2 linked regions of the Thalassoroseus pseudoceratinae genome follow. The main gene of each other region encodes a partner of the protein of the gene in region 2 in a complex. Links are inferred from orthologs where the notes say so. Each region holds a gene or a part of one and is shown on either strand. Other genes may lie near its edges. The genes, in order: tsaE and tsaD.

What was found.
Region 1: the proteins of tsaD (region 2) and tsaE are in contact, whole or in part, in a crystal structure (PDB 6N9A), measured with the Thermotoga maritima proteins. The link is inferred for Thalassoroseus pseudoceratinae from one-to-one orthologs. Residues at the interface, in WP_004082750.1 of Thermotoga maritima: Cys10, Asp11, Arg49, His50, Leu82, Gly84, Gly135, Gly136, Glu154, Thr155, Leu156, Asp157, Asp158, Ser159, Glu162, Asp165, Lys166, Arg169, Leu170, Tyr175, Lys213, Thr214, Leu217, Tyr218, Gln221, Arg222, Asn324; in WP_004082108.1 of Thermotoga maritima: Leu37, Gly38, Lys46, Lys57, Val59, Lys60, Ser61, Thr63, Phe64, Thr65, Leu66, Met67, Val69, Pro71, Tyr82, Arg83, Leu84, Asp86, Asp88, Phe89, Asp93, Ile128, Asp130, Glu131, Arg134.

Annotation. Positions count from the first base shown.
Region 1 is NZ_JAALXT010000001.1:405,886-414,421, forward strand. The notes cover bases 2,629-5,501. They hold tsaE (tRNA (adenosine(37)-N6)-threonylcarbamoyltransferase complex ATPase subunit type 1 TsaE), read right to left. Parts: upstream 4,372-5,501; coding sequence 3,886-4,371; downstream 2,629-3,885. Other genes in these bases: G6R38_RS01400 (hypothetical protein), read left to right, coding at 2,629-3,038; G6R38_RS01405 (ThuA domain-containing protein), read left to right, coding at 3,079-3,900; G6R38_RS01415 (DNA-methyltransferase), read right to left, coding at 4,379-5,299. Also shown: G6R38_RS01395 (sulfatase-like hydrolase/transferase), read left to right, coding at 1-1,281; more of G6R38_RS01400, read left to right, coding at 1,449-2,628; G6R38_RS01420 (fused DSP-PTPase phosphatase/NAD kinase-like protein), read left to right, coding at 5,522-6,118; G6R38_RS01425 (glycosyltransferase family 2 protein), read left to right, coding at 6,192-7,031; G6R38_RS01430 (lipopolysaccharide kinase InaA family protein), read left to right, coding at 7,000-7,818; G6R38_RS01435 (hypothetical protein), read right to left, coding at 7,823-8,323. UniProt on the Escherichia coli protein: Required for the formation of a threonylcarbamoyl group on adenosine at position 37 (t(6)A37) in tRNAs that read codons beginning with adenine.
Region 2 is NZ_JAALXT010000003.1:1,031,171-1,039,827, forward strand. What follows is about bases 2,674-5,667. They hold tsaD (tRNA (adenosine(37)-N6)-threonylcarbamoyltransferase complex transferase subunit TsaD), read left to right. Parts: upstream 2,674-3,651; coding sequence 3,652-4,683; downstream 4,684-5,667. Other genes in these bases: G6R38_RS14010 (DUF459 domain-containing protein), read right to left, coding at 2,674-3,476; G6R38_RS14020 (cytochrome c oxidase subunit 3 family protein), read right to left, coding at 4,708-5,304; G6R38_RS14025 (right-handed parallel beta-helix repeat-containing protein), read right to left, coding at 5,336-5,667. In the rest of the region: G6R38_RS13990 (alpha/beta hydrolase), read left to right, coding at 1-220; G6R38_RS13995 (carbon-nitrogen hydrolase family protein), read right to left, coding at 265-1,122; G6R38_RS14000 (hypothetical protein), read left to right, coding at 1,351-1,854; rpsU (30S ribosomal protein S21), read right to left, coding at 2,128-2,325; more of G6R38_RS14010, read right to left, coding at 2,454-2,673; more of G6R38_RS14025, read right to left, coding at 5,668-6,703; G6R38_RS14030 (alpha/beta hydrolase family protein), read right to left, coding at 6,720-7,739; tRNA (N6-isopentenyl adenosine(37)-C2)-methylthiotransferase MiaB, read right to left, coding at 7,764-8,657.

The sequences.
Region 1 (8,536 bases), on a different replicon or contig from region 2:
TCGCCGAACGTCATCGTCATCCTGGCGGACGATCTCGGTTATGGGGATTTGAGTTGCTATGGTGCTCCGGATTTGCAATCCCCTAATTTGGACAAACTTGCCAGCGACGGACTGCGATTCACGAATTTCTACGCCAATTGTCCGGTGTGTTCACCGACACGGGCGGCGTTACTTTCCGGCAAATATCAAGACAGGGTCGGTGTTCCGGGGGTGATCCGCACGCACGCAAACAACAGCTGGGGATGGTTGTCTCCCGAGTCCACGTTGTTACCGAAGGTTTTGAAGACGCAGGGGTATCACTCGGCCATCATCGGAAAATGGCATTTGGGGTTGGAGTCTCCGAATACACCAAACGAACGCGGATTCGATTGGTTTCACGGCTTTCTTGGTGACATGATGGACGACTACTACAAGCACCGTCGTCACGACGTCAATTACATGCGACGGAATCAAGAGGTGATCGATCCAAAGGGTCACGCGACGGATTTGTTTACCGATTGGGCATGCGACTACCTGAAGTCTCGGGGCGACGAGTCTGAACCATTTTTCCTGTACCTGGCGTACAACGCGCCGCACACACCGATTCAACCGCCGGCGGAATGGGTCGAAAAAGTCCGTCAACGCGAAACGGGAATCTCGGAACGACGGGCCAAGTTAATCGCACTGATTGAACATATGGATGCCGGGATCGGCAAAGTGTTGACGTGCCTAGAGTCCACCGGCCAAGCCGACAACACGCTCGTGATTTTCAGTTCCGACAACGGCGGGCAAATCAACGTCGGAGCGAACAACGGACCGACACGGGCGGGGAAAGGAACCGTCTACGAGGGCGGCTTGAAAGTCCCCACGATCGCCAAATGGCCGGGCGTGATCGAACCGGGAACCGAAACACAATTCACCGCCATGAGCATGGATATCTTCACCACGATCGTCGATGCCACAACTGCGACGAAGCCCACCGATCTCGACGGACGAAGCTTCTTGCCCACGCTCAAGGGGAAGGCACAGGAGCCATTGCGGCCGATCGCGTTCTTCCGTCGTCGTGAAGGCGGTCTGCAATACCAAGGCAAAACCATCGATGCCGTCCGACGCGGTCCATGGAAACTGCTTCAGAACAGCCCGTTCGGCAAGCAAGAGTTATACAACCTCGACGATGATCCGCTCGAAGAGCGAAACTTGTTATCCGAAAACCCTCGCGTGTATCGAGAACTCGCCAACAAATTGCAAAATCAAGTTCGACTCTATGGAAAGATTCCCTGGCAAGCGCCGGAATCGGACTGAACCACCACGCAATTTGATTTGAGTTCCAGTCTCGTGGGGAATCGACATGACAGCCCTCGGAAAGATGGTAAAGTGCACAACAGGGAAATTGTAGCAAGAACACTTCAACTGACTCAGCTCCCGGTGAGCGTTTTCAATGTTGAGTTTGGTTCGCTGGGAGTTTTTCGATGCCGGTGAAAATTCGTTGTCCTGAATGCGAAAAAGGACTGACACTTCCCGATAAAACCCGTGGTCGGGTGATCCGTTGCCCAGCTTGCGGCGGCAAAGTCAACGTGCCGGGTGGGGGAGCCAAGAAGTCATCAGGCCCTCGTCGCAAACGCAGCGGAGCGTCCTCGCCAAGTGGTGGCGGCGGTGGCGATGTCGAAGACGTATTGGCCCGGATGGATCTTTCGCGTGTGGAGGATGCCAACACCCGAATCTGCCCGAAATGCGGTGCGGAAGCCGATGAGGACGACATCGAATGCGATAAGTGCGGAGTCGACCTGGAAACCGGACAACTCTCGGCACGCAAAAAGAAGCTAAAAAAACGCGGCGGCCCCGACCCAGCCAGGTACTTCAGTAAGGGCGTTCCCGATGCGTGGAACTTCCTGCTGGAACACAAAAAAGTCGCGTTTCGGACGATGATCTATCATGTCATCTGCGGATTGCTTGGGTTGTTGAGCTTGTTCATGGTGCTGTATTGCAGTCGCGGCCCATTGAAAGCGTTCTGGGTGCTGGTGACTTGCACATTCCTGCCGGTGATCCCCGGTTGGCTGTGGTTGCTTCACACCGAAATCATTCAGTTCACACACGACACCCGCCGGAAAGTGTGGAAGCATCCTCGATTCGATTTCTTCTTATCCGCTGCCAACGGATTCAAATTCGTCGGTTGGATATTGATCGGCGGGTTTCCAATCATCATTGGACCGCTGATTTATGGCATCATGCAGATCAACGATCTGCAACTGATCAACGGGCTGGGAATCATTTTACTGGGGTGTGTGCCCTTGATCCCGTTCTTCCCGATCGCCATGTCCCACTTCGCCATGCCGCAAGAGTGGCCGGGATGGTGCTTCTGGAAGACGATGCCGCCATTCTTTACCAAGGGCGTCGCGAAGCCAGCGATGCATTGGGCGATGTTCTTCGTCCTGACCATGCTGCCCGCCATTTTGATGATGACGGTTCTCATTCTGAATTTCGGCGAGGGACTCACGACGATCATCGACGAAGTGGAGATGAACGCCCGACGTGGTGCTGTCGAAATCTTCGAGGAACCGAAAACCGGCGGCGACAGCGAAGACGGCCCGGCAATGCCCCTTTCGTATAAGTCGAAGTCACCGAAAGGGTTCTGGTTTGATACCGGCGAAGGCGAGATGATCGCCATGAAGGCATTTCTCACGTCCGAAGGTGAAAACGCCTACACGGAAATCGACTACAAACAACTTCTGGGCCCGTTGGCGATGATCTTAGGAGCCATCGCGTTGATGGGAATTCCCGCCTTGTTCCTGATGCGGTTGAACGGATGGTTGACATATTACTACCAGCCCGATTTGGATCTCATCACGCAGGAGAAAGAGACCAAATGGGAAGGTCCGTCTGTGAAGGACCCACACGCTCCCGACGCCGAGGACGACGATAACAACACCACAAAAATTGTCGGTGGAGTTGTCGGTCTGATCGTCTTCTACGTGATCGTGAACGTGATCAGTTACTTCTTCGACGGTCCTGTATTCATGCCCCGTCCGCTAGCTAGGCTTCTCAATCTGATGCAGGAGTAGACGGCAGTCCAATTCGTTCAGCTCAGAAACAGGTGTCTTCATGCGGATTCTATTTGTGTTGATTTTCGGTTGTCTTCTTCAGCCGGTGCCGTTGGCCGTCGCGGCGGAGAATCCGCGTCCGAAGCGAGTGCTCTTGCTCGGGCAAAAACCGGATGGGCACCCATTTCGCACGCATGAGTACATGGCGGGCGTCAATCTGATGGCGGAGATGTTGCAACCGTTTGAAAACTTGCAAACGATTGTCGTTTCCGCCGACGACGCTTGGAGCGAAGGACCGGATCTCATCGACGGTGCCGACGTGGTTGTCGTGTTCCTTTCCCAAGGAGCGAAGTGGCTCAGCGCGGATGCGAAAAGACTGGCCGCCTTCAAACACCTTGCCCAGCGGGGTGGTGGTTTCGTCTGTCTGCACTGGGGCATGGGAACCCGTGATGCCGAGGATGTTCCCGCATACGTTTCCTTGTTCGGCGGTTGTCATGGCGGACCGGATCGCAAATACAAAGTCGTCGAGACATCCGCCCGTCCCGCGACGATTGATCACCCGATTCTTCGCGGGATCAAGCCGTTCAATGTCCACGAGGAATTCTACTATCGCTTGAAGTTTCCAGCCGAGCGTGAGAACCACGTGGGTCTTATCTTCGCCGACATCGAAGACCGTGAAGAACCGGTCGCATGGGCATGGGAACGTGAGGACGGCGGGCGTTCGTTTGGCTTCAGCGGCGGTCATTTCCACAAGAATTGGAAACTGCCGGAGTATCGGCGATTGATGGTGCAAGGGATTCTCTGGACCGGACACCAACCAATTCGGCAAACCGGCATCGCGGTCGATGTGAAGCCTGCTCAATTGCAACTAGAGCCCCGCTGAATCGATTCGTTTTCGCAACTCCGCCAACACACGATCGGTTAGCTCGCCATTGGAAGTGATCTTGAATTTCCGACTCTCCGGCCCGGTGACGGTGATATCAATCCACAGCCGATCCACGGGCAAAATCTCCTCAACGCGATTCGCCCACTCGATCAGGCAAACCCCACCGGCGGAAAATAGTTCGTCGACGCCAAGTTCCAAAAATTCGTCTTCGTCACGGAGTCGGTAAGTGTCGAAGTGAAACACCGGCAACCGTCCGGCGTATTCATGGATTAGGATGTATGTGGGGCTGTTGACCATTTCAGTCGGCACGCCAAGTTCACCGGCAACGGCTCGCACAAACCGAGTCTTCCCAGCGCCCAGATCCCCGACCAATCCCACGACCAAATTTGGCACGCAAACCGTACCGAAGACACACCCGAATCGAGCGGTTTCCGGTTCGTCATTTGCGATGAACTCAACTGTCGCCATGTTTGTCTCAGTGTTCTTTGAGTTTTTTTCCATTGTTTGTGGACGGTACGCTTCGAAGCGGGTTTTCGGCTCCGTCGAGTGGATCACCAGTCTTGATTTGATCTAACCGCTCGCTGGCCCAACTTACGTAGTCCTCGCTGATCTCGTACCCGAGATACTGACGACCAAGTTTCTTCGCAACCGCCAACGTGGTGCCACTACCCGCGAACGGATCGAGAACGAGATCACCCTCGTGGGAGCAACTTCGGATAATCCTGGCGAGAACTTGCTCCGGCATTTGACAACCGTGCCATCCTTTCCGCTCTTTGAACGTGCCGGCAACCCGAGGCACATACCAGGTGTCTTCACTGGCTTGAAAGCTCTCCGGGACATCCTGCGGTCTGAGAACCCATCCCTCGTGATCGCGAAGAATAGGGGGAGCAATCCAAGTGTCATCCGGAAGCCGACCTTTGGGATTGGCCCGTTTGTCTTTGTACACAAGTTGTCTAGCCGAAGGCACACGGACTGCGGGGTCGTCCACGTTGAAGACGAACTCCGCAGGGTCCTTGGTCATGTACAACAGATGAGCATGAGAACGGCTGAACTTGTGTTTGCAGTTGACGCCAAACGTGTAGTACCACACGACCCAACTTCGGCAGTGCATCCCCAAGGTGCGTGTCAGTAACACTTTGAGTTCAGCGGCATATTCATCACCGATCGCCAACCAAAAGGTTCCGTTCGGCTTCAACACCCGCACGACTTCCCCCATCCACTCCTCACACCACTGCTCGTATTCATCGGAGGGGAGATTGTCGTCGTACTGATCGTAACTGTAGCCAATATTGAACGGCGGGTCGGCAAAGGCCAAATCGACCGATCCGTCCGACAGTTTTTTCAGTTCGGTCAGGCAGTCTCCATGAATCAAGCCGGTGCTTGGCGGTTTGGGCATTGTCGTTGTTTCGCCTCTTGGAAGTCACTTTTGGGGAAGCAAGCTCGGGTCTTCGGGCAGGGGAGTGTTCGTGAGTTTGACATCATAATGCCGACCGCTGCTCACGCGCAAGTCCAAAAGACCGATTGACGAAGTTTCAATGATGTCCTAGAACCCTCGCGACGCTGACGATTTTACGCCAGCATCCGACACTCGAATGGACTCGCACTCGGAGCCTCCCTCATGCAACGACGAACGACTCTCTGGGGCATTGGCCTCGCCGCCGTAGTGGGCGTGTTGGCTGGCGGATACGCGTATCACCAGCATCACCGCTACAAACACCTCGCGACCCACGACGAAGGTTTGGTCTACCGAGCCGCTTGGCTGGAACCCGATGTCCTCGATGAAGTCATCGAAAAATACCAAATTCGTTCCGTGGTCAACTTGTGCAATCCCGGTGAAATGGGCGAACCGCGTTGGGACGGTGAACGAAAGGCTGTCACCAATGCCGGTGCGCGTCTCATCGAACTTCCGATGACGCTTAACGTCGAAGCGGATGATCCGACGATTACCGATCATCTCGAGATCCTCTCCGACCCCAACAATTATCCGATGCTCGTTCACTGCCAACATGGCGTGACACGAACCGCCAAATTTCTTTCGCTTTATGACATCAAGTATCGCGGTTTGAGTGCGGAAGAATCGCTCGCCAAACAACCGCTGTTCGGACGTGACGATCACAACGTCAATGTGCGAGCCTTCGTCAAAAACTTCGACCAAGAACATCGCCAACTCTACCCAACCGCATCCGCGGAAGACATTCGTGTCCTTCGGCAGTAATCGTGGGGCTACCAATACTGCGTTTTCACCGGATGTTTTGTGAAGGTCATGCATTAACGTCAAGGGTCGAGATATGGGATCGGTCGGTCCACGAATTACCATTTGTATTCCGCATTGGCAGGTCGAGGAATACGCCAAGCCGTGTCTGCGGTCAATTCGCCAGCATTCGGAAGACTACGATCTAGAAGTGATTGTCATCGACAATGGCTCGAAAGACCAAAGTCTCGACTATCTCCGTTCGCTCGATTGGATTCACCTCATCGAGCGTCCGGAAGAAACCTCCGACAATTGGCCAAAGAATGTCTTCACCGCTTGGGACCAAGGCCTGCAAGTGGCGACGGGCAAATACTACGTCACCATGCATTCCGATGTGTTCGTCCGCCGAGATGCGTGGCTCGACAACATGATCGCCATCTTGGAACAAGATGATCGCGTCGCGGCGTCCGGTGCGTGGAAACTGGAACTCGAACATCCCCTTTATCTGTGGCAGAAACGAGTCTTTGGCTTCGCTACCAATCGTTTGAAATCCGCATTGGGATTGAAAACGGCGGAAGCATGGAAGCAGCGGCACTATCCACGTGATTACTGTGCGATGTACCGTACGGAAACGTTGCGAACCCACGGCTTGTCGTTCCATCAAGACGGGATGAAAGGCGGTGGCTACGCGATCGCCCGACAAATTTGGGATGCCGGTTTCCAGACGGGACTGGTTCCCGTTCGTACGATGGCCGAAGACGTGTTCCACGTGGCTCACGGAACAGCAGGGTTACGTCCTGAGAAACCTTTGAATCACCGTCGTGCACAGAAGAAAGTCGAAAACAAGGTTTCCGAATTGTTTGCGGAACCGTGGATTCAACACCTCGTGACCGAAAGTTCTTTGGATGCCTCTCACAGAAACACTCGCGCGGCCTAGTTGGGCATTTCCCGTACAAACCGATTGGCCGTCACCTCTCCGCATGAGTTGGCCGTCACCGTTCTCGGGCTCCGCGATTTACGAATCGTCCGAAGCCCGCGAGATCATGCATCGCAGTGGGCTGACGAATCTCGATCGTCTGTTTTCACTCACTCGCTTGAGTGTGCACGGTCATCGTGGTCGCGCCGTGATTCCCATGGCACTGCCAGGCCTCAAGAAAGCCGTTCCGTCGTTCATTAAATTGAATTGGGGACGGCGACGGGTCTGGCCGAGAATGACTGATCTCAAATCTGGTCAATTCCTCAAAAGCTTCCCACACCGGGAGTGGCTGGGAATTGAACGGCTGCAGGAAATCGGTCTGCGTGTGCCGGAGCGAATCGCGTTGTTGCGTCACGGCATGTTGCGATTTCGCGAAGCGGTCATCTTGAAGGAAGTGCCACCGCCGCACTCCTTGCACGAGCTCTTCGAGAATGGCGGTTGGCAACGACTGAGCAACGAATTGCAAACCGAATTGCTGGCGTCGGTTGCGAAGACGCTTTCCAAAATTCACCGAGCCGGTCTGGCTTGGCGTGGTGTCTGCACCCGTCACTTTTTCCCGTCGCTCGATAATGACGGCACATGGAAATTGTGGCTGATCGACTGCGAAGGCGTGCACAAATCGTACGCCGCCAAAGACAGACGTCGCGATCATCGGAAGATGATGAAGGCGATGAACTGCTCGGCGGCCGATTCTCAAACCAAGGACCAAATGGCACGACTCCTGAAGACGTGCCAAGTGGACCGGTGAGCGGTTACTCTTCGCAACGATCGCAGGTGCCATCCCCATCAGAATCGCTGAAACAGTCCTCACAGCAGCATTCGCATTTGCAACGTTGGTCCGGAGTCCGGTAGTAGTATGACGGACCATATCCGCTGACCGGTTGTGTGAGCACGGCACGGTGATAGTCCATCCGCTTCGGGGTATCCGGTTCCACGAACAAACGTCCGAACCCACGGGGGCGGAAGGTGTCTTTCTTCGCACACCGCAGAGACTTCGTCCAGCCGAACAACTTCGGACGATACCAAACGTCGTAATGCTTCTTGGGCAAATCGTAGTTGGGATGACCTGCTTCAGCACTCGGCGGGTACCCCTGATTGGGATACTCTCGGTAGTAGTCATACCCGTTGCCGATGGGGCCCACCGCTGGCATGGCGGGGGGAATCGGTTCGGCGGCTTGAACCGAATTCACGGCCATCATCATCACGGTGGCGACCGATGCAAAGCATCCCAGCATCTGACTTCGATTCAGCATTCCGAATCCCTTTCCAACGAACCTCGATTGGCACGTCCCTTCTCATCGGATCAAGAGCCGGTTTCGCAATCGGTTGCTCCTTCAAAATGCGGTAAACCGTGCAAACCGGCACACGCCGACTCCTAAACATTCTCCAAGGATGAATGTTTCGCCAGTCTTCCTATTCCACCTCGTCGCTATTGTGATTCCCCAAAATCGGTCTTGCGGCGGCTA
Region 2 (8,657 bases):
AGACGTCACGTGTCCAATCTTCATGATCCACGGTGATCAAGACCGAACGATTTCCTATCGGCTCGGGCAGAAACTTTTTGCCGCCGCGCCTGAGCAATCGACCTCGGGATTCAAAAAACGATTCTTGACACTCGAGGGCGTCGGACACAATGACATTCTGTCGGCAGCCGGGCGAAAACACATCGACGCACTCAACGGCTTCCTGGACGATCTGCCTTGAGGTGGGGCAGTCGACCGTGAAAGGATTGCTCGTATGGGTGCTGTCTAGTTGTTCGCGGTTCGTCCGGGAGGCGTCATGCCGTGCGGCAGAGTGAGAGCGTCGTAGAGTTCCGGACGGCGATCCGCTTTCCGATGAAGTGAAATCACACCTGGTTCCCGTGAAGCGGTTTTACGACGAGCCAAATCCAAATCGATATCCGCATACAGGATCGTCTCTTCTGTTTCGTCCGCTGATGCCAATGTCTTGCCATAAGGATTGCAAATTCGGCTACCGCCGATGAAGGGGCATCCGCGTTCCACGCCGACCCGGTTCACAGCAGCGAAATACACACCGTTTTCCATCGCGCGGATATTTGCGACATGAGCGGGCAAACATTCCGCCCCCTGCGGCCAATTCGTCGGCAAGGCGATCAGGTCGGCTCCCGCCAACGCCAAGCAACGTGGAGGTTCTGGGAGTGTGGCGTCGTAACAGATATTCAAACCGACGCGAAAATCACCAACCGTCCCAATCTTGACCAATTCGTCGCCATAATTCGCGACTTTGTCCACACCGATGAACGGAAGATGCGTTTTTCGATACGAAACGATCTGGCCATCCGGGCCGATCAACACGGCCGTATTCCACACGCCTTGTGGGGCCCGCTCAATCAAACCGACAATCACTGAGCACCCCAACTCCCGACACAGCGATGCCAGGGTTTCCGTCGCCGGACCAGGTACCGTCTGGGCAATTTCCTCGGCTTCTTCGAGCGATTCGTAGCAGTATCCGGTGAGTGAACACTCAGGAAAGATGACCAGCTCCGCTCCGTTTCGGCGAGCTTCACGTGTTTTTGAGTCCACCCGATCCAAATTACCGGAGACATCGCCGAACAATACATCGGTCTGAACACCCGCGATTTTCATATCAACACCTGTTGTTGCGATCTAGTGATCAGGGTGGAACACGACTTTTCTGGGACAAACGTAGGTCATTGCAGCTGCATCGTCCAGAGTCGAATGTCGAATTGCTGGGTCGAAATCGTTGGTGATGCTAGCCAACCGGAATCGGAATTGCTATCTTAGGTGGCTTGACGAGAATGCCGATTGTGAGATCAAAAACAACGGTGCCGATTACCCAGGACCCGCAATTTCATGAGTAAGAGACGTCTCGAACAACGCCGGATTGCCGAAGCGGCGGAGCGCATCGAAGTCGATGCCCCAGAACGAAAACGAGCGACCCGGAAGTCGAAAGCCAAGACCAAACGAGCCAAATCGACCACCACGCGGCGGACGAAAGACAAAACACCAGCCCGACGTCGCATCGTTTGGTGTGTTTTCAACGGTAGCATGAAAGAAGAAGCTCGGTTTCCTTATGACCAGAAGGAAGCAGCCGAGGAAAAACTGGATCAACTGCGAGCCAAAGCCACCAAGAAGCTGTATTTCCTTCAGCCGGTCAAAGAACCACTGTCAGACGCCGCTGTCGCCGCAACACCGGAAACTGAGCCGACCGTCGTCGAGGACGAAGTCGCTCCAGTTGAGGACGATGCTACGCAAGACGATCTGGACGACGATGACGACGTCGAAGATGAGGATGCCGTCGACGAAATTCCAGAGGATGACGATGACGACATCGACGACTCTGATGACGACGACTAGACTGGAACACAGTCTTTGACCATTGCGGTGGACGTGATAAGTGCTCTGGTTCCTGTTGCTACGTGACAGGAACCATTTTCATTGGAAGTCGACGAACGGTTGTCATACCGCTGCCAACTGGCAAAACAAAAAGCCCGGAGAAGAAAATCTCCGGGCTTTGATCGTAGCTAAATCAATAGCAGCTAACGGCTTCCGCTGCGTATCCAAAAAGCCGAGATGTTGATGAGTGCAACCTCTCGTGCTCTGTCACGACACGCCAAACCCGGTCAGGGTTTAGGAAATACCTTGCAAGCGGTTGATACGAGCACGCCGTTCGGCTCGGCGGCGAGCGCGGCGTTTTTGATCGCTCGGCTTCTCGTAGTATTCACGTCGACGCATTTCTTTTTTGACTCCAGCGTGCTCAACAAGCTTCCGGAATCGTTTCACGGCGTCTTGAACCGACTCATTCTCACGTAGACGCAACTTAACCACTCACAAGCTCCTTTCGACCGTTTTGATATCAAATTCAAGAGAGCAAAATACGGGCCAATCCGTATCCGCGATACTGAACTATAACCGATTCGGATGCTTCACGCAAACCGGACTGCCCGCAACCCGCCCTATTTTTCCGCCCAATAATCGAAAACGAGCACTTCTTTGAGGTGCGGTCGAAGAACTTTCACGAAATCCTGGTGAGCCGGGTGGGGCAGATAGCCGTCTCGGTCGGATTCACTCTCGAAAGTCACCAGGAAACCATGGGTGAAGCCCGCAGCCTTGTTTTCAGGGCTGATGTTCGTCCCCATCTCGAAATCTTTGATTGTCTTGATCTTCTTCGGCAGGGCGGCGAATGCGTCAACAACTTCTTGAATCTCTTCTTCGCTGGATTCGTCCTTGAATTGGAACAGCACGAAATGACGAAGCAGTTTGCCAGACTTGGAATCCGAATTCACTCCCAACGCGTTTAGCATCACATTGGCGACGAATTCGTTGCCAGCAGCGTTGAGGTGTACGCCATCGGTTGTGAGAACATTCTTTTCGGCATCCTCAGCGTTGATTTCCTTGAGTTTCTCTTGGAATTCGCCTCGCAGATCCAGATACGCGACGTCATTTTTCTTGGCGACTTCCTGGCCGATTTTTCGATACTCGTCCAGCATTTTGTCTAGCTTGAGTGGGTTTTCGCCCTTCACACGCTCGCCGATGACGCTGGGAGAACTCAGGATCACTTTCGCACCGGCATCCTGAATCTGTGAGATGATGTCTTCAAGACCGGCACGAAAGTCTTCCTGGCTCGTGCCACGATTGCGAATCGAATGCCAGACATCGTTGATACCGATGTAGATCACGACCAACGTCGGTTTTCGATCGAGAACGTCTCGTTTGAGGCGGGCTTGCAAATCAGGGACACGATTTCCACTAATCCCAGCACCGATCACTTCGATATTTGCGTTCGGACGGTGTTTTTGAATCGCTTTGCGAACCAGCGTGACATATCCGTTCGGCCCGGCCCCCGCTTGGGTGATCGAATCCCCCAGGAACACGATTCGCTCGTTGTCCCCAACTTCCGGAAAATCAGCGGCGAATCCCGTCATGTTTAGCAGTCCCATTCCCACAACAACACCGAAAATACTCCTCAGATTCAGCATGACATTGCTCTCCTCGATTGATAGTGAAACTCCCAGAATGACCAATTTGGTCACGCAACGAACATAACCGTCACCGACTCTCGATGCCACAGTCCGGACACTCTAAAATGATTCTCCGCGATTTGCTTCGTTTTGGATGTGGGTTGGTTCGTGAAACCTCTGTTCTGGTCTCGGCATGGAATACTTGCTTGCGTTGGAAACCTCGTGCGATGAAACCGCCGCTGCGGTGATTGCGCGAGATCGCCGTGTGTTGTCCAGCATCGTCGCGTCGCAAGCCGAACTCCATGAGCGGTACGGCGGTGTTGTCCCGGAAATTGCATCGCGGGCTCATGTCCAGCGAATCTTGCCGGTCATTGATGAAGCCGTGAAGTCAGCCGGAATTGCATTGACCGATCTCGCTGCGATCGCGGTCACGACAGAACCGGGACTGGTTGGTTCCTTGCTTGTGGGACTCACAGCGGCAAAAACGCTATCGTCGGTGCTGCGAGTTCCATTGGTGGCGGTCAATCATATCGAGGCACATCTGTATGCATGCCGAATGGCTGCCAATCGCGAGGTGTTTCCGGCGGTTGGCTTGGTCGTCAGCGGTGGGCATACGAACCTTTACGATTGCCGATCCGCCTTGGAGTTCCAACTGCTTGGTTCCACCATCGACGATGCCGCTGGTGAAGCGTTCGACAAGGTGGCAATTCAGCTCGGACTATCCTATCCCGGCGGACCGTCGATCGAAGCAGCTTCTCGCGACGGTGACGAAACAGCTTTTGACTTTCCACGGACGTTCATCGCGAACGACCGCTTGGAGTTCAGCTTCAGTGGCATCAAAACGGCTGTCCGATACCAAGTGACTGGTGTTCCCGGCTCCCGTCAACCGCCACCGCCGCCGATGACTCCGCAACGAGTCGCCGATATGGCGGCATCGTTTCAAGCGGCTGTGGTCGACGTGTTGGTTGCCAAATGTAAACTTGCCCTGCAAAAGACCGGCCATCGCAAGTTATGTATCGGCGGCGGTGTCGCTGCCAATCGTGCGTTGCGTGAGAAATCGACTCGAATGGCCGAGGACTTGGGGAGCGAGGTATTCTTTGCCCCGCTCAATTTGTGCACGGATAACGCGGCGATGGGAGCGATCGCTTGGGAACTCTTTGAAGCCGGTCGGTTTGCACCACTCGATGTTGACGTCACTCCCGGACTGGTCCGCTTGCAACGTTGACTGCTCGCCGGTTTATTGAAGTGATCAGAGTGCGATCAAGAACACCATAAGGATTGCCATCCAAGCGGCTCCCAAAACGTGCCAAAATCCGCCACACGCCGTTACGCCCCAATAGTATTCGTGGTCGTAACGATCGTCCAAGCTCTTGAGAGTGACATAGAGTAGGAACAAAAGCGCGACGCTCACGTGCATCGCGTGCAGGAATGCTAGCACGAACACGAACGCTCGGGAGCCCGTTGTGACGGCTTCGGCGGTCCGCTCCTGTTGTGCCAACAGCCACCATAACGCATAGCTCTGGATGCTTACGAAAAGTGCACCGGCACAGACCGCGCCGAGCATTCGTTTGCGAAAGGGACGTTGTTTCTCTCGCTGCACGAACCCTTGCGCCTGGATGAGCAGCACACTCGTCCAAACTAGCAGTGCGGTGCTAATCCAGAACGCCAGTGGTAGATGGATTCTTTGGTCGGCGTTGACAACGGTCTTCGCATCAATGGGGAAGATTTTTGTCAAACCCCAAGTCAACGAAAAAACGAGGAGGTAGACGACCACAATCGTCTGGAACAAGCGGACCGCGAAACCACTGGCGGTACGGCGGGGCTGTGTCGTGGAAGACGTGTCCATCTCGGGACCGAAGCAAGACCGAAAAGAAAAGTTACTGTTCAGTCCAATTATCGCCGGTCGTCAAGCCTGCTTGCTTATCGGCGACAATTTCTTGCTCCCGCGAGTGCACCCGACAACCGGAAATCCTGTTGTTTCGACCTTCACCTCGAAACCGAACCGCATGGTTGGAAAGAACTTCCGCCCGCGTATCGGCAATCGTGCAGTTCAGAATGCTGATTTGTTGGCAGTCTACTGCATCCACTCCCAGCGGTACGCCATCAAGCAGTTGGCAGCCGTTGACATCAATTCGCTGGCACCGCACCAATTCCAACAGTGACGCCCCGCTCACTTGGCCGGTGTCGCTTTCGTCTCGCAGGTTGCAACCGCTCAACACGCAATCGGTGGAGTCAACGAACCGAACCCCCATTCCATACGAGGGGGTGTGACGACGAAATGTGTTGCCCGTCGATTGGATTTGCTGAGACTGCTCGACCAGCAAATTGCGATTGGTCGCGGAATAAATGACATTCCCACTCAACGAGATACCATGCCCGCCAGTAATGTGCACATTGTTTTCTTGGCTACCGATGATGTTGCCACTGATCGCCCAAATGCCGGGTCGATGCTTTTGTTCTGGATCGCCGAGAATGCGGATGTTACATCCCCCTTCGGAATTGGTTGCTTGAATGGTGTTGGAGCAAACGGTGACTTCCGCGACACTTGCTCCTTCGGCGGTTGTGTCGACGTAGATTTCTGCTGTCGGTTCCGGTGCAGTGTTGAACACGCGGTGGTTGTTGTATTCGATGTCGTTGCCGGTGATTTGGAGGTTGCGAATCTCGGATTTCTCAATTCGGATTCCACCAAGCCGATTGTAACTGATGTGGTTGCCCACAATGTTAATTTGGTGCAGATTGAGCTGATCGAGGTAAATCCCCACTCCGGTATTATGGTAGATGTTGCAGCCGGAGATCCGGACGTTGCGGTTGCGACGGTACAAGTGAATGCCGTGACGAACACCTTGGATCAAGACGCCATCAATGATTGGCTGAAAGGTGCCAATCAACTGGATGCCGTCGGCTTCCTCGTGAGCGCCTTCAATCTCGATCCCACTAATAGTCGGTGTTCGCTGTGACCGAGTGATCTCTGGCTTCACACTCTTCGGGTCACCGGTTCCACCATGCGTGCCGACGATCCGAAAGGCCGGTCCGGGGCCAGTCATTCGAACTTTGGCGGTGCCGCCGACTCCTACGATTCCCAGCGATCCCTGTTTCGCGAGCGGAACTTCGATGGAGCGGCTGATGGTATAGATACCGGGAGGAAATTCCAGTACGCCGTCACCAGCTTGAAGGGCGTGCTGAATGGCCTCTGTATCGTCGGCATTTCCATCACCGACAGCACCAAAATCTCGAATACTACTCATGATGACTTGCTCTGGTTCATCGCTCGACTTGTTTGTCGGCGTTAAAGAAATTCACTAGACGCTCAAGTTCGCTGTAGAGGAAGAGAGCGGCTGAGATGTGTCCCGACTCCAGCCACACGAGTTCCGCATGCGAGCCGATCGCTTGATGCAACAGGTCCGCACATTTGGGGGGGATGACTTCGTCGTGTTTGGCGGCGACCATCAGCACGCGGCGATTCTTCAGTCGGTCGGCATAGGTTAGTGGATCGGCCGGTGCCGCCTGTTTGAGGAACGCCTCACGATCCAACCCTTTGGCTTCCCAGTTTTCTCGCAGTTTGCGGAGTTTCGGGTCCGGGTGATCCCAGATCGCGGCCGGCAATCCACCACCCGCCAAATAGATCGCCACGTTTTGGAATCTCGGTTCGGCTTGGGCGGCAAGACTGGTCATGATGCCACCGAGACTGATCCCGGTGATGCCTAATCGATTCGCATCGACTTCGGGACGACTCCGCAGCCAAGCACCGGCCCGGCGAATATCGAGAATCGCTTGTCGCATCCCTTCAACGGTTTCTTCGATGTCGGGGGAAATTAAACGCCGACGGATTTTCGGATCCCGACGCTCGCCGTAATAGGGCAACCGGATAAACAGAACGGCGATTCCGCGACGGGCCAAACCGTTTGAGATGCTCTGAGAAAGCGGAAATTCGCCCCCCAGGATGTGTAACATCACCACGCCGGGGAAGGGACCTTCGCCAGCCGGCTGGAAGTAATCTCCATGCACGGTGTTATTGACTTTGACTTCCGTTGTGATCGGCGACGGAAACCGCACCTTGGAGATTCGCACAGGACCGCTCATCCGGTCGAATTCGGTTTCGTACTTGAATTCGCTCTCTTGGATTCGATACCGATCCGGAACCGCCGTCTCCTCGTTCTTCGCAGGTTTCTCAACAACCGTCCCTGTTTTCGGGACCGAGTTGAATCTCTGTTCTGCGACTACTGCCCGAGAGGCCACAGAGCCACTGACAAGAACGAAGACGACGATCAGGGTGCGAGGCATACGCTTTACTCTCCTGAGGAGCGATCACTGTAAAATCGGCAAGCCCGAGGTGGGATTGTGCTGATATTCGCGTGTAACAACGTGCCCGATGAGCGTGGTTGCAGTGCAGTCGTCAACCGCGACCCGAGCCATTGAACCGGCAAGACGTCGATTGCCTTCGAACACTACGATCCGATCGCACCGAGTGCGACCAACCAGTTGAGCACGTGGGTCCGTGGAGTTTTGCTCACCGGCTTTGACAGCCGACTTACTCAAACCTTCCACGAGGATTTCCACTTCGCGACCAATGAATTCCGCGTTGTCTTCCTCGCTGATGGCGTTTTGCAGGTCGAGCATGACGTTGTTGCGTCGCCGCTTTTCATCCTCGGGGATGTCATCTTCATACAGGGTGTCGGCTTTCGTTCCCGGGCGCGGGCTGTATTTGAAAATGAAGCTGTTCTTGAAACGCCATTTGCGGATCGAGTCCAAGCTTTTCTCGAATGACTCTTCCGACTCCCCCGGATGACCGACGATGAAGTCACTCGAAACCGAACATCCTGGAACGATGGAATTGATCCGGTCCATCATGTCACTGTAATCGGCGACGGTGTAGCCCCGTTTCATCGTTTTGAGCACATCATCGCAACCGGACTGCAACGGCACATGCAGGTAGTGACTACACTTGGGCAGATCACGAATCGCCTCGAGCAAGTCCGTGGTCATGTCCTTCGGGTAATTGGTGACGAACTTGATACGTTCGATACCCGCGGTGTCGTGAATCCGTTCCAACAAATCGGACAACCGCACGAGTTGACCGTCTTCGGTGTGGCGATAGCTATTGACGGTTTGTCCGAGAAGCGTGACTTCCTTCACACCTTGCTCAGCCAACACCTCAACTTCACGGGCGATCTCGCGTGGCGAACGTGACTGCTCCGGACC